4 regions of the Xenorhabdus siamensis genome follow, and region 1 is predicted to be linked to each of the others. Evidence: predicted binding sites of a transcription regulator. Region 1 holds the regulator's gene; each other region holds the start of a gene.
The links. The regulator PurR, encoded in region 1, represses purine synthesis genes. The targets are predictions, from matches to a motif close to CANGCAAACGTTTGCNTG.

Region 1 (3,216 bases):
AGCTGGGCAACAGCAAAACCAGCAAGAAAAACGCTGAGGCTTGCACTAATAGCTCCTTCTGATGTACCTAAGTCTTTTGCCATGGCATCAAAAGCGGGCAGATACATATCAATAGCTAAGTAGCCAAGCATACTTAGGCCAGCGAGATAAAACATAAATGGTACAGGGTTTTTATTTGTAGTCATTGTGTCAATAAATCGATGTGATAATTGATAAGAAAATATATGGCTTATTTTATATGGCGTATTTTTTGCTTGTGAAACGGTATTATTTGCATAATGCTGTGAAAAAAATTAAAAGGAAGAAATATGTGGTCTGAATATTCTCTGGAAGTTGTTGATGCTGTAGCCAGAACAGGAAGTTTCAGTGCAGCTGCATCAGAGCTTCACCGCGTACCTTCTGCCATCAGTTATACAATAAAACAACTTGAAGAATGGTTGGCAGTGCCCTTATTTGAACGCCGCCATCGCGATGTGGAATTGACTGGAGCAGGAGTTATCTTTGTAAAGGAAGCGCGTTCTGTTATCAAAAAAATGTATCATACTCGTCATCAATGTCAGCAAGTGGCGAATGGTTGGCGTGGGCAGCTCAGTATCGCTGTTGATCAAGTGGTGAAACCAGAACGGACACGCCAGCTTATTCTGGATTTTTACCGCCATTTTCCAGATATCGAGTTATTTATTTATCCTGAGGTTTTTAATGGGGTATGGGATGCACTGGTGGATGGGCGCGTTGATGTTGCTATTGGTGCCACTCGCGCTTCTCCGGTCGGGGAACGATATAGTTTCAGGGATATGGGATTTATGCCGTGGCTATGTGTTGTCAGCCCTGAGCATGAGTTAACTTCTATAACAGAAAGATTAAATGATGACCAATTGAGGGCTTATCCTAGCTTGTGCCTTGAAGATACTTCACGTAATTTGCCCAAGCGTAATACATGGGCTTTGGATAATCAACGGCGGTTAGTTGTCCCTGATTGGAATGCGGGGTTGGCTTGTCTGATGGATGGGCTGTGTGTGGGAATGGTGCCTAAACATCGTGCTTTGCCGCTTATTCGTCGAGGAAAACTCAGCTTGCTTGAACTTGAACAACCATTACCTGATAGCCCATGTTGCCTGACATGGTCGCAAAAAAGCCATTCACCTGCATTAAGCTGGTTGCTTGATTATCTTGGAGATAGTGCAACACTCAATGCTGAATGGCTACAAGAGGATTAATTGTTAACGACGATAATCAATGAAAGGGCCATCTGCAACAGAGCGACGCTCAACAAGGCGCGGATGGACTTCGATAGTTTGTGCATCTTCACGTTTATTAATGATCCTATCAAGTAACGTGGAAAAAGCCATCTGCCCCAGACGCTCTTTAGGCTGATGAATCGTTGTCAGCGCTGGTGTGAAATAACGGGCATTGCGAATATTATCATAACCAATAACGGAGATATCTTGTGGAACACGTAACCCCATCTCGTCAGCCGCACAGATAGCCCCCATCGCCATCACATCTCCTCCACAAAACACGGCCGTAGGGCGGTGTTTTTGGCTTAAGATTTTATACATCGCCTGATAACCAGATTCAGGCTCAAAATCCCCCTGAACAATCCATTCTTCCCGAATAGTGATATTTGCTTCTTTCAACGCCTTGAGGAAACCTTGATGACGTCCGCCTCCGGTATTTCTGGCCAATGATCCGGGAATAGCAGCAATATCACGGTGACCACGTTCAATCAGATATCGACCGGCCAAGTAACCACCATGGAAGGCATTATCGATAATTGCGTCAGTGAAATCTCCTCTGGACTCACCCCAATCCATGACTACCATGGGAATGTTGCGATAGTCTTCCAGCATTCCCAATAATGGTTGGGGATATTCAGAACACATAACCAGTAAACCATCGACGCGTTTTTGTGCCAGCATAGCAAGATAAGCTTTTTGTTTGTCGAGATTGTTATGGGAATTACATAAAATCAAAGTATAACCTTTGCTATAACAACTATTTTCGACAGACTCAATGATTTCAGCAAAATAAGGTGCTTCACTTGATGTTGCCAGTAGTCCGATAGATTTGGTGTGATTAACCTTCAAGCTACGGGCAACGGCACTGGGAGAATAATTCAGTTCTTTAATGGCAGCCCACACTGTGGCCTTTGTATCTTCGGCGACGAAACGGGTTTTATTGATAACATGGGATACGGTTGTGGTTGAAACACCAGCGCGTTTGGCCACATCTTTAATCGTTGCCATGATAAAAAGGACTCCTGACCTTAGGTCTAAATTTGTATACCCTTCATCTGGATATAGATCTTTGTTAATCATTTGCCAGTATTATATTTATATATAGGAAGATAACTGACACTAATTTAGTGATAAACCCTGAATTTTGTCTGATCTAGCGCAAAAGTGAAAGTAGTAATCAATGCTATAAAGTATATGCATTAAATACCACAGTGTGGTTTTTTTTAACCTCTGAGGTAAATAGCCAAACAAAATTTATGGTGTCGCGGAGTCTTAATTTTCATGGTGAGGATGGCTTATGGATACAGATCTGAAATTGGGATTATTGACCGCTTGTAGTGCATTAATCATGATTGTTTTTCTGGGGGGACTTTGCCTGATCTAATCAAGGTCAGGAAACCATATCAAGGTGAAATGCTGTCTGTTTTACTTTAGCGGCAAGTAAAGGTAAGTTTTTCACTATTCAAGGGGCACTTACTAAATGAAATTAAGTGTGTTGGATCGGAAAAACTTACCCTTGTCATTTTAACTGGCGGGTTAATTAAGCCAGATTTTCTTCCACAAATTTCCAGTTAACCAGAGCCCAGAAATGCTCCAGATATTGAGGACGTGCATTGCGGTAATCGATGTAATAGGCATGTTCCCATACGTCAACAGTCAGAACTGGCTTATCTTCACCAGTCAATGGAGTTGCTGCGTTGGAGGTATTGACGATAGCCAGACTGCCGTCGGCTTTTTTAACCAGCCATGTCCAGCCAGAACCGAAGTTTTTCAGTGCTGCATCAGTAAGTTGCTGTTTAAACTCAGCAAAAGAACCGAAAGAATTATTGATAGCTTCTGCAACTTTACCAGTTGGTTCACCACCACCATTTGGTGACAGGCTATGCCAATAGAAGGTGTGGTTCCAGACTTGTGCTGCGTTATTAAAGATACCGCCTTCAGAGGATTTGATAATTTCTTCCAGTGGTTTTCCGGCAAA
Region 2 (3,216 bases), on a different contig from region 1:
GGCGTGGACTACCAGGGTATCTAATCCTGTTTGCTCCCCACGCTTTCGCACCTGAGCGTCAGTCTTCGTCCAGGGGGCCGCCTTCGCCACCGGTATTCCTCCACATCTCTACGCATTTCACCGCTACACGTGGAATTCTACCCCCCTCTACGAGACTCTAGCCCACCAGTCTTAGATGCCATTCCCAGGTTAAGCCCGGGGATTTCACATCTAACTTAATGGACCGCCTGCGTGCGCTTTACGCCCAGTAATTCCGATTAACGCTTGCACCCTCCGTATTACCGCGGCTGCTGGCACGGAGTTAGCCGGTGCTTCTTCTGCGGGTAACGTCAATCGCAAAGTGTATTCAACTTCACGCCTTCCTCCCCGCTGAAAGTACTTTACAACCCGAAGGCCTTCTTCATACACGCGGCATGGCTGCATCAGGCTGCCGCCCATTGTGCAATATTCCCCACTGCTGCCTCCCGTAGGAGTCTGGGCCGTGTCTCAGTCCCAGTGTGGCTGGTCATCCTCTCAGACCAGCTAGGGATCGTCGCCTAGGTGAGCCCTTACCCCACCTACTAGCTAATCCCATCTGGGTTCATCCGATGGCGTGAGGCCCGAAGGTCCCCCACTTTGCTCCCCAGAGGTTATGCGGTATTAGCCACCGTTTCCAGTGGTTATCCCCCTCCATCGGGCAGATCCCCAGACATTACTCACCCGTCCGCCGCTCGCCGGCAGGAAAGCACGCTTTCCCCCGCTGCCGCCCGACTTGCATGTGTTAGGCCTGCCGCCAGCGTTCAATCTGAGCCATGATCAAACTCTTCAATTCAAAGTTTGCTGCTCAAAGAATTAAACTGTTAGTTCGTAATGAATTAACTGTTCAGTCACTCTTCAAGACTTAATCTTTTTGCCTTTCGGCTTTCGACGGTGTCTTGCGAGTGCCCACACAGATTGTCTGATTAATTTGTTAAAGAGCATGGGCAACCGAACCTACGTTCCGGGTTGCGAGGCAGCGTATCTTACGCTTTCCTCTCAGCGTGTCAAGCCTTTATTTTCGTGGCCTGTCACTCCTGTCATCCCGACTTATTTGTGTGTTTGTCGTGACAACGGATGCGCATTATAGGGTGTTTTCTGGCGCTGACAATAGTTTTTTTGAAAAAAATTATCATTTGCTGAATTACACAGCAAAACCCAGACTTATACGAAGTTATACACAAGTTATTAACAGATGGATATTTCGATAAAATTTATCGAGCATCACGCAAACGTTTGCGTTACAATCATAGCAGAAAAAATTACCACATAATTTTTTAATGGCACATTCTTGTTTGATGAAATCCAAGGGATCACACTAATGCAACAGCTTCGTCCAATCCATCGTGCCCTGCTGAGTGTTTCTGACAAAGCGGGTATTGTTGAATTTGCTAAGGCCTTATCCAATCGCGGTGTCGAACTGCTTTCAACAGGGGGAACAGCACATCTACTGGCCGAAGCAGGTCTGAATGTTACCGAAGTTTCCGACTATACTGGTTTTCCTGAAATGATGGATGGAAGAGTGAAAACACTTCATCCTAAAGTACATGGCGGCATTCTTGGTCGACGCGGGCAAGATGATGCAGTGATGGCGCAACACCAGATTGCACCGATTAATATGGTAGTCGTCAACCTTTACCCTTTCGCGCAAACTGTCGCGAAGCCGGATTGCTCTCTGGAAGATGCGGTGGAGAATATCGATATTGGCGGCCCGACCATGGTTCGCTCCGCAGCCAAGAACCATAAAGATGTCGCTATTGTTGTCAATAGCCAGGATTATAATAAGATTATAGAGGAAATGGATAACCATCAGAATTCTCTGACTCAATCAACCCGCTTCGATCTGGCTATTAAAGCATTTGAACATACAGCCGCTTATGACAGCATGATCGCCAACTATTTTGGCAAACTGGTTCCTGCTTATCACGGTGAAATCGACCAACCGTCAGGTAAATTCCCTCGTACGCTAAATCTGAACTTCATCAAGAAGCAAGATATGCGTTATGGTGAGAATAGTCATCAGGATGCTGCTTTCTATATAGAAGAGAATATAGAAGAAGCTTCTATTGCTACAGCCACACAACTACAAGGCAAATCGCTCTCTTACAATAATATCGCAGATACCGATGCCGCTTTGGAGTGCGTGAAAACCTTTTCAGAACCTGCTTGCGTGATTGTCAAACATGCCAATCCTTGTGGCGTTGCGATTGGAACTAATATCCGTACAGCTTATGAGCGTGCATTCACAACTGATCCTACCTCAGCATTTGGTGGAATTATTGCCTTTAACCGTGAACTGGATGCAGATACTGCCAGAGCTATCATTGAGCGTCAGTTTGTTGAAGTCATCATTGCACCCACTATTCATGAAGCAGCCTTGCCAATTCTGGCAACCAAACAAAATGTCCGCGTTCTGTCCTGTGGCGAATGGTATTCACCCGCTGCCGGGTTAGATTTCAAACGTGTCAATGGTGGTTTATTGGTACAAGAACGTGACTTAGGTATGGTAACGAAAGCTCAGTTACGGGTAGTTTCTAAACGTCAACCAACAGAACAAGAAATGCAGGATGCGCTATTCTGCTGGAAAGTCGCTAAGTTTGTTAAATCCAATGCCATTGTTTATGCCAAAGATAATATGACAATCGGTATTGGTGCAGGCCAGATGAGCCGTGTTTATTCAGCTAAGATCGCAGGAATTAAGGCAGCCGATGAAGGGCTGAAAGTTCAGGGATGTGCTATGGCTTCTGATGCTTTTTTCCCGTTCCGAGACGGTATTGATGCTGCCGCAGCCGTGGAAGTGAGTTGTGTGATCCAGCCTGGCGGCTCTATACGTGATGATGAAGTGATTGCTGCTGCTGATGAGCATGGCATCGCCATGATTTTTACTGGTATGCGTCATTTCCGCCATTAACCTATCTGAGCTTTATAATAGGAGAACCTGATGAATGTACTGATTATTGGTAGTGGCGGAAGGGAACATGCACTGGCGTGGAAAGCAGCTCAATCTCCGCTGGCAAATCAAGTTTATGTCGCACCGGGTAACGCTGGAACAGCATTGGAAGCGAATCTAAAGAATGTAGATATTGCCGCAACAGATGTTGATGGTTTATTGGCCTTTGCTCAAGGCCATAATATTGCTCTCACTATTGTAGGGCCAGAAGCCCCTCTGGTTATCGGTGTAGTTGATGCTTTTCAACAGGC
Region 3 (3,216 bases), on a different contig from region 1:
GAGCCAATATTTCCGGTTGAGGCATAGGTAAATCCAGAATCGCTCGCAGGTGAAGCTCAAACTGACTGATGGAAGCGCCATTTTGTGTCCAGTGACCGCTATTGTGTACCCGTGGTGCCAGCTCATTAATCAGCAAATCATTACCAACAATAAAGCACTCCATTGCCATGACACCAATATAATTCAGATGATCCATGATGATGGACAGCATTTTTTCTGCTTGTTGTTGTAATTGATGATGTGCATTTGGCAAGGCAACACTTGTACGTAAGATACCTTCCTGATGTAGATTATGGGTCAGTGGATAAAATACCGATTTACCCTGAGCGTTACGGGCACCAACCAGTGAAACTTCCCCTGAAAATGGAATACCTTGCTCCACAATACATTCACCGTAAATTTCGGGCGGCAATGCAGCTTCATCACCCGGTCGGATACGCCATTGACCCCGGCCATCATAACCTCCTGTACGGCGTTTAACGATAATGAAATCACCTAACTCGTTAAACAACTGCGGCCATTGGCTGGTATCAGCTAATAACTTCCACGGAGCTGTCGCTAACCCAAGATTATCCAGGAGTTGCTTTTGTGGTAGGCGATCAGCCAGTTGAGGAAAAATATCACGGTTAATAAAAGCATTGTGGTGAGCGAGTTCACGGGTTAAGTCTGTCTCAGGCCAACGTTCAATTTCAGCGGTGATGATACTGCTCTGATAGGGAACAGATTCTGGTTCAGCATTCAGCCCAATCGGATAGACTGCTATTCCCAATGGTTCACCGGCTTGACGTAGCATTCTGCCTAACTGACCATTTCCCAATACACAAACGGGCTTCATGCATCCTCCCGTGGATCTGGGTTATCCAAAACATCCTGAGTTTGTGCCTGACGCCAATCTGACAGACGTTGGAATAGGGCATCATCATGTAATGCTAATACCTGAGCCGCCAACAATGCTGCATTTGCTGCTCCCGCTTTGCCGATAGCTAGCGTACCAACTGGTATGCCTTTTGGCATTTGGACGATGGAGTAGAGACTATCAACACCACTCAGAGCAGCACTCTGCACAGGGACACCCAATACAGGAACTAAGGTCTTAGCTGCCAGCATTCCCGGCAGATGAGCTGCGCCACCTGCACCCGCAATAATTACATCGAAACCGTTTGTTTTCGCCTGTTCGGCAAAATGGAAAAGTTTATCGGGTGTTCGGTGCGCCGAAACAATTTCAACATGGAAAGGAATATCAAGGGAAGTTAAAACATCGGCTGCATGTTGCATTGTTGCCCAGTCACTCTTTGACCCCATGACAATAGCAATTTTGGCATGATGTGGCCTATTTGCTGTAAAGGTAACCGTTGTTGTGGAAATAGCTTTTTGGGGATCAGGGCTTGCCGTCATAAATCAGATGCTCCTGTATTGGATGTCCACCAGAACCAATATCAAAATAATATTGTAAGGCGGCGGATCATATCATGCGAATTGCATAAGGAAAACGTTTGCGTTGCTTGATTTACCGATTTTTCTAGAAAAAGATCAGAGAATTCAAAAAGGGAAAAATATCAGTTCAATAGATGCCTCTGTCACTTTAAACATTGAACCTTGATTATGCCAGGCTCCTAATACACCACGATGCACGGTTTTACCGTTGATTTGGATATCATGGATCGCTGGACGATGAGTATGTCCGTGGATCATCCAATCAACCTGATATTGGTTAAAATGTTCAATAACAGTCTGTTGGTTGACATCCATGATTGATTCGGATTTCTGCCTATTAGCATATTGGCTTCCGGCCCGCATTTTGGCTGCAATTTTTAGCCGAATAAACAAGGGAAGAAGTAAAAACAGCCGCTGGATCCAAGGGGTATGTACTCGTTTACGATATTGTTGATAACCTGCGTCATCAGTGCAGAGTGTATCACCGTGCAAGATCAGAATACGTTTACCGTATAATTCCAATATCTTTTCTTGCGGCAGCAGAATCAAGCCACTCTCTTTGGCAAACCGGGAACTTAACAAAAAATCACGGTTACCATGAAGAAAATAGCACGAAACTCCTTTTTGTCTCAGTGTATTAAGTGCCTGGGCTATTTCAGTATGCAGAGGATTGGGATCATCATCGCCAATCCAGTAATCAAAAAAATCACCGAGGATATACAGTCTTTCGGCATGAATTGCATCCTCACGTAAAAAACGCAGAAAACCGGCAGTAATTGCCGGTTCTTGTTCACTGAGGTGCAAGTCTGCAATAAACAGTGTACTCATGTAACGATTAACTATTCTCTAACTGGATATTGTATAAATAATTATTCGCTGACAGTAACACGTTCAATGATCACATCTTCGTGTGGTACATCTTGGTGCATACCGCTGCGGCCAGTGGAAACACCTTTGATTTTATCAACTACATCCATACCTTCCACAACTTCAGCAAATACACAGTAACCCCAACCGTCTGGGCGTTCTGAGCGGAAATTCAGGAAATCATTATCAACAACGTTGATGAAAAATTGAGCTGTTGCAGAATGTGGATCATTGGTACGTGCCATTGCGATAGTACCACGACTATTCTTCAGGCCATTATTGGCTTCGTTCTGGATAGGGGATTGAGTCGTTTTTTGCTTCATACCAGGTTCAAAACCACCACCTTGAATCATGAAGCCATTGATGACGCGGTGAAAAATAGTGTTGTCATAGAAGCCTTCACGGCAGTAATTCAAGAAATTTTTAACAGTTACAGGCGCTTTTTCGGCGAAAGTATTAATTACGATATCGCCGAAATTGGTATGAAAAGTCACCATAATAGAAATCCTAATAATAGTTTTGATTGACCCTAATATTCTAGGGTGTTCGGAACAAGGGCTTTTATACCATATCTGTGATCTTGAGTCAGTACTCTGCAATCTCATGTGAACAAGGCAGATCGCAGTGCTTGCAAAGCTCACCATATCAGGGTGAAATAGCCGACTTGGCTTTTCATATTATAGTTTATTTATATATCTGATAAGGAAGCCTATAATCAGCGGATTTGTTCGCTTTTGTTTTTTATTACACGTACATCAATTTTTACGGAAAATCCACCGATGCTAAAAATTTTCAATACTCTCAGTCGCCAAAAAGAAGAATTTAAGCCGATCCATAAAGGGAAAGTGGGCATGTACGTGTGTGGCATCACCATTTATGATCTGTGTCATATTGGTCATGGCAGAACCTTTGTTG
Region 4 (3,216 bases), on a different contig from region 1:
GGCGTGGAGCAGTCGCTTCCCACTGTGTCCTGCTCTATAAGACACCGCTGACCAATACAGCCAAAATACGTCTGCAAGTCCTACGGGATAGTAATGATGGTTTTGTCATCGCCCAAAGAGATCTGGAAATTCGAGGACCAGGTGAACTGCTTGGTACGCGTCAGACTGGTAACGTCGAATTTAGGATTGCCGATTTATTAAGGGATCAGGGAATGCTCCCCGAAGTGCAACGTATTGCCCGCTATATCCACCAGCACTATCCTGAACATGCCAAAGCACTGATTGAACGCTGGCTGTCCGACCGTTCGCAATACAGTCATGCCTAATCAATGAGTTATCATGCTTATAAGATAATTAAAAATATGCCGCTGATAATTTCAGCGGCATATTTAGCCAAGATATCAGGCAAAAGCAAAGGTGAGTTAAGTTAGCCTGCTACAGATGGAAATACTGGTAATAACAGATAAATCTTGATAACGGCTGAATTAACGATATCAATAAAGAATGCACCTACCATCGGTACGAGCAAAAACGCCACATGTGATGGCCCAAAGCGGTCAGTAATCGCCTGCATATTTGCAATCGCCGTTGGTGTGGCACCCAAACCAAAACCACAGTGACCGGCTGACAATATCGCCGCATCATAATTTTTACCCATCACTCTGTAAGTGACGAAAATAGCGTACAGAGCCATAACCACTGTTTGTATAGCAAGGATCACCAACATCGGTAGCGCAAGGGACGCCAGTTGCCACAATTTAAGACTCATCAATGCCATTGCCAGGAAGAGAGACAAACTGACGTTACCTAGCACTGACACTGCCCGGTCAAATACCCGATAAAAACCAAGCAAGGACAAGCCATTACTGAGTATCACCCCGGTAAACAGAACACACACAAAGGTTGGCAAAAAGAGCGTACCTTCCAGAACCTTTTCAAGATAGCTACCCGCTAACAAACAGATAGATATTAAAGCGATGGTTTCGAGCATCACTAATGGTGTAATTAAACGGCCGGTATAGGGTTTTTCAAACGCAGTCGGAACTTCAGTATCTTCAGCTTCCAGGCCAGGTGTTTTGTTATTTCTTACCAACAGACGGGCAACAGGGCCACCAATCAGGCCTCCCAGTATTAAACCAAATGTTGCACATGCCATTGCGACTTCAGTGGCATTCTCAAAACCATAACGTTCAGTAAATACCTTACCCCAAGCAGCACCAGTTCCGTGTCCTCCTGAAAGGGTGATTGAACCAGCCAACAGCCCCATCAATGGATCAAGCCCAAGTATTTTCGCCAATGCAATCCCCACTGTGTTTTGCACCAACAGTAAGCCCACAACGACAACGATAAAGATTACCAAGGATTTTCCACCTGCTTTCAGACTGGCAAGGTTAGCGTTTAAGCCTACAGTAGCGAAGAACGCCAACATAAGAGGATCTTTGAGGGATAAATCAAAGCCGACTTCCCAACCCGTGGACTGTTTAACTATCAGCAGAACAAAAGCAACCAGCAAGCCACCTGCGACCGGCTCCGGGATCGTATACTTCTCAAAAAATGAAATTGACTGTACGAGTTTTCTTCCCAAGAGCAAAACAAGTGTGGCCGCAACGAGCGTGCCATAAATATCCAAATGATACATTTATGTACCCCATCTATTGTTAAAATTATGTGAATTTAATGCGACGTTATAATCATCCTATAAAAACGCCAAGAGCAGGTAAGGGTTGGATTAGAAAAAAAATTACTGATAAACACAAGATAAAACATTTAAAAATGTGACGAAATAAAGTTATAACCCATAGGTAAAATCTAACGCAAACGATTGCTTTTATAAACCAGATCAATAAAATATGTTTTTTGTTGACTCGAAACTCCACATCATGGTTACCTCAACCCACGAACACTCATCATCAGAAACCCCCGAAAAATCGGGTAGCGAATTAATTTACCGTCTGGAAGATAAGCCACCTCTTCCACATGCTCTGTTTGCCGCCTGTCAGCATCTGCTGGCAATGTTTGTCGCTGTCATCACACCAGCGATATTGATCTGTCAAGCTCTTGGGCTTCCCGAACAAGATACACAACGCATTATCAGCATGTCTCTGTTTGCTTCAGGGTTGGCCTCACTTATCCAAATCCGTTCCTGGGGGCCAATTGGCTCAGGTTTGCTTTCCATTCAAGGAACCAGTTTTAATTTTGTAGCTCCTCTTATCATGGGTGGCCTGGCCCTGAAAAATGGAGGAGCCGATATTCCAACAATGATGGCTGCCCTGTTTGGTACGTTGATGCTTGCAGCAACCACTGAGATATTTCTTTCCCGCATACTGCATCTGGCCAGAAAAATCATCACACCTCTAGTTTCCGGCATTGTTGTGATGATTATTGGTCTGTCACTGATTCAGGTTGGGTTAACTTCTATCGGCGGCGGTTATACCGCTATTCAACAAGGTACGTTTGGTGCCCCCGAAAACCTTTTACTGGCGGGCATTGTTCTTGCCATTATCGTACTGCTGAATCGCCAACATAATCCCTATTTACGGATTGCATCTCTGGTTATTGCCATGACAGTAGGGTACTTAGTCGCTTGGTATATGGAGATGCTACCCCATTCAACCACAACAGAAGACAAACCAATTATCACTGTTCCTTCTCCGCTGTATTATGGGCTCTCTTTTGACTGGAAATTGTTGATCCCACTTGTCCTGATTTTTATGGTGACGTCACTGGAGACAATTGGTGATATTACAGCAACTTCAGATGTTTCCGAACAACCTGTCAGCGGACCGTTGTACATGAGGCGCATTAAGGGAGGTGTATTGGCAAATGGTATCAATTCGATGGTTTCTGCTGTATTTAATACATTCCCGAACTCCTGCTTTGGCCAGAATAATGGAGTAATCCAACTGACTGGTGTTGCCAGCCGCTATGTCGGTTACATTATTGCTTCCATGCTGATTCTATTAGGGCTGTTCCCGGCAGTAGCAAGTTTTGTACAGCATATTCCTGAACCGGTATTAGGTGGCGCGACTATTGTGATGTTCGGTACGATTGCCGCATCTGGTGTCAGAATTGTTTCCCGTGAACCATTAAATCGACGTGCCATTATGATCATCGCCTTGTCACTGGCTGTGGGGTTAGGCGTTTCTCAACAACCGTTGATCTTACAATATGCACCTGAATGGGTAAGAAATCTGCTTTCTTCTGGCATTGCCGCTG

Region 2: purH (bifunctional phosphoribosylaminoimidazolecarboxamide formyltransferase/IMP cyclohydrolase) is a predicted target of PurR. The motif match lies at 1,241-1,258, and genes of this name have one in related genera.
Region 3: purE (5-(carboxyamino)imidazole ribonucleotide mutase) is a predicted target of PurR. The motif match lies at 1,483-1,500, and genes of this name have one in related genera.
Region 4: AAC852_RS05320 (nucleobase:cation symporter-2 family protein) is a predicted target of PurR. The motif match lies at 1,812-1,829, and genes of this name have one in related genera.

What each region holds. Positions count from the first base shown of each region.
Region 1 is NZ_JBBMXE010000007.1:260,719-263,934, reverse strand. Features, by position in the region: gene punC (purine nucleoside transporter PunC) at 1-185, opposite strand, end outside; gene punR (DNA-binding transcriptional activator PunR) at 309-1,217, shown strand; gene purR (HTH-type transcriptional repressor PurR) at 1,221-2,246, opposite strand; gene sodB (superoxide dismutase [Fe]) at 2,779-3,216, opposite strand, start outside.
Region 2 is NZ_JBBMXE010000005.1:477,959-481,174, reverse strand. Features, by position in the region: rRNA gene AAC852_RS06015 (16S ribosomal RNA) at 1-811, opposite strand, end outside; gene purH (bifunctional phosphoribosylaminoimidazolecarboxamide formyltransferase/IMP cyclohydrolase) at 1,337-2,926, shown strand; gene purD (phosphoribosylamine--glycine ligase) at 2,957-3,216, shown strand, end outside.
Region 3 is NZ_JBBMXE010000022.1:36,635-39,850, forward strand. Features, by position in the region: gene purK (5-(carboxyamino)imidazole ribonucleotide synthase) at 1-835, opposite strand, end outside; gene purE (5-(carboxyamino)imidazole ribonucleotide mutase) at 832-1,395, opposite strand; gene lpxH (UDP-2,3-diacylglucosamine diphosphatase) at 1,540-2,262, opposite strand; gene ppiB (peptidylprolyl isomerase B) at 2,304-2,798, opposite strand; gene cysS (cysteine--tRNA ligase) at 3,081-3,216, shown strand, end outside.
Region 4 is NZ_JBBMXE010000005.1:308,152-311,367, reverse strand. Features, by position in the region: gene recG (ATP-dependent DNA helicase RecG) at 1-326, shown strand, start outside; gene gltS (sodium/glutamate symporter) at 428-1,639, opposite strand; gene AAC852_RS05320 (nucleobase:cation symporter-2 family protein) at 1,881-3,216, shown strand, end outside.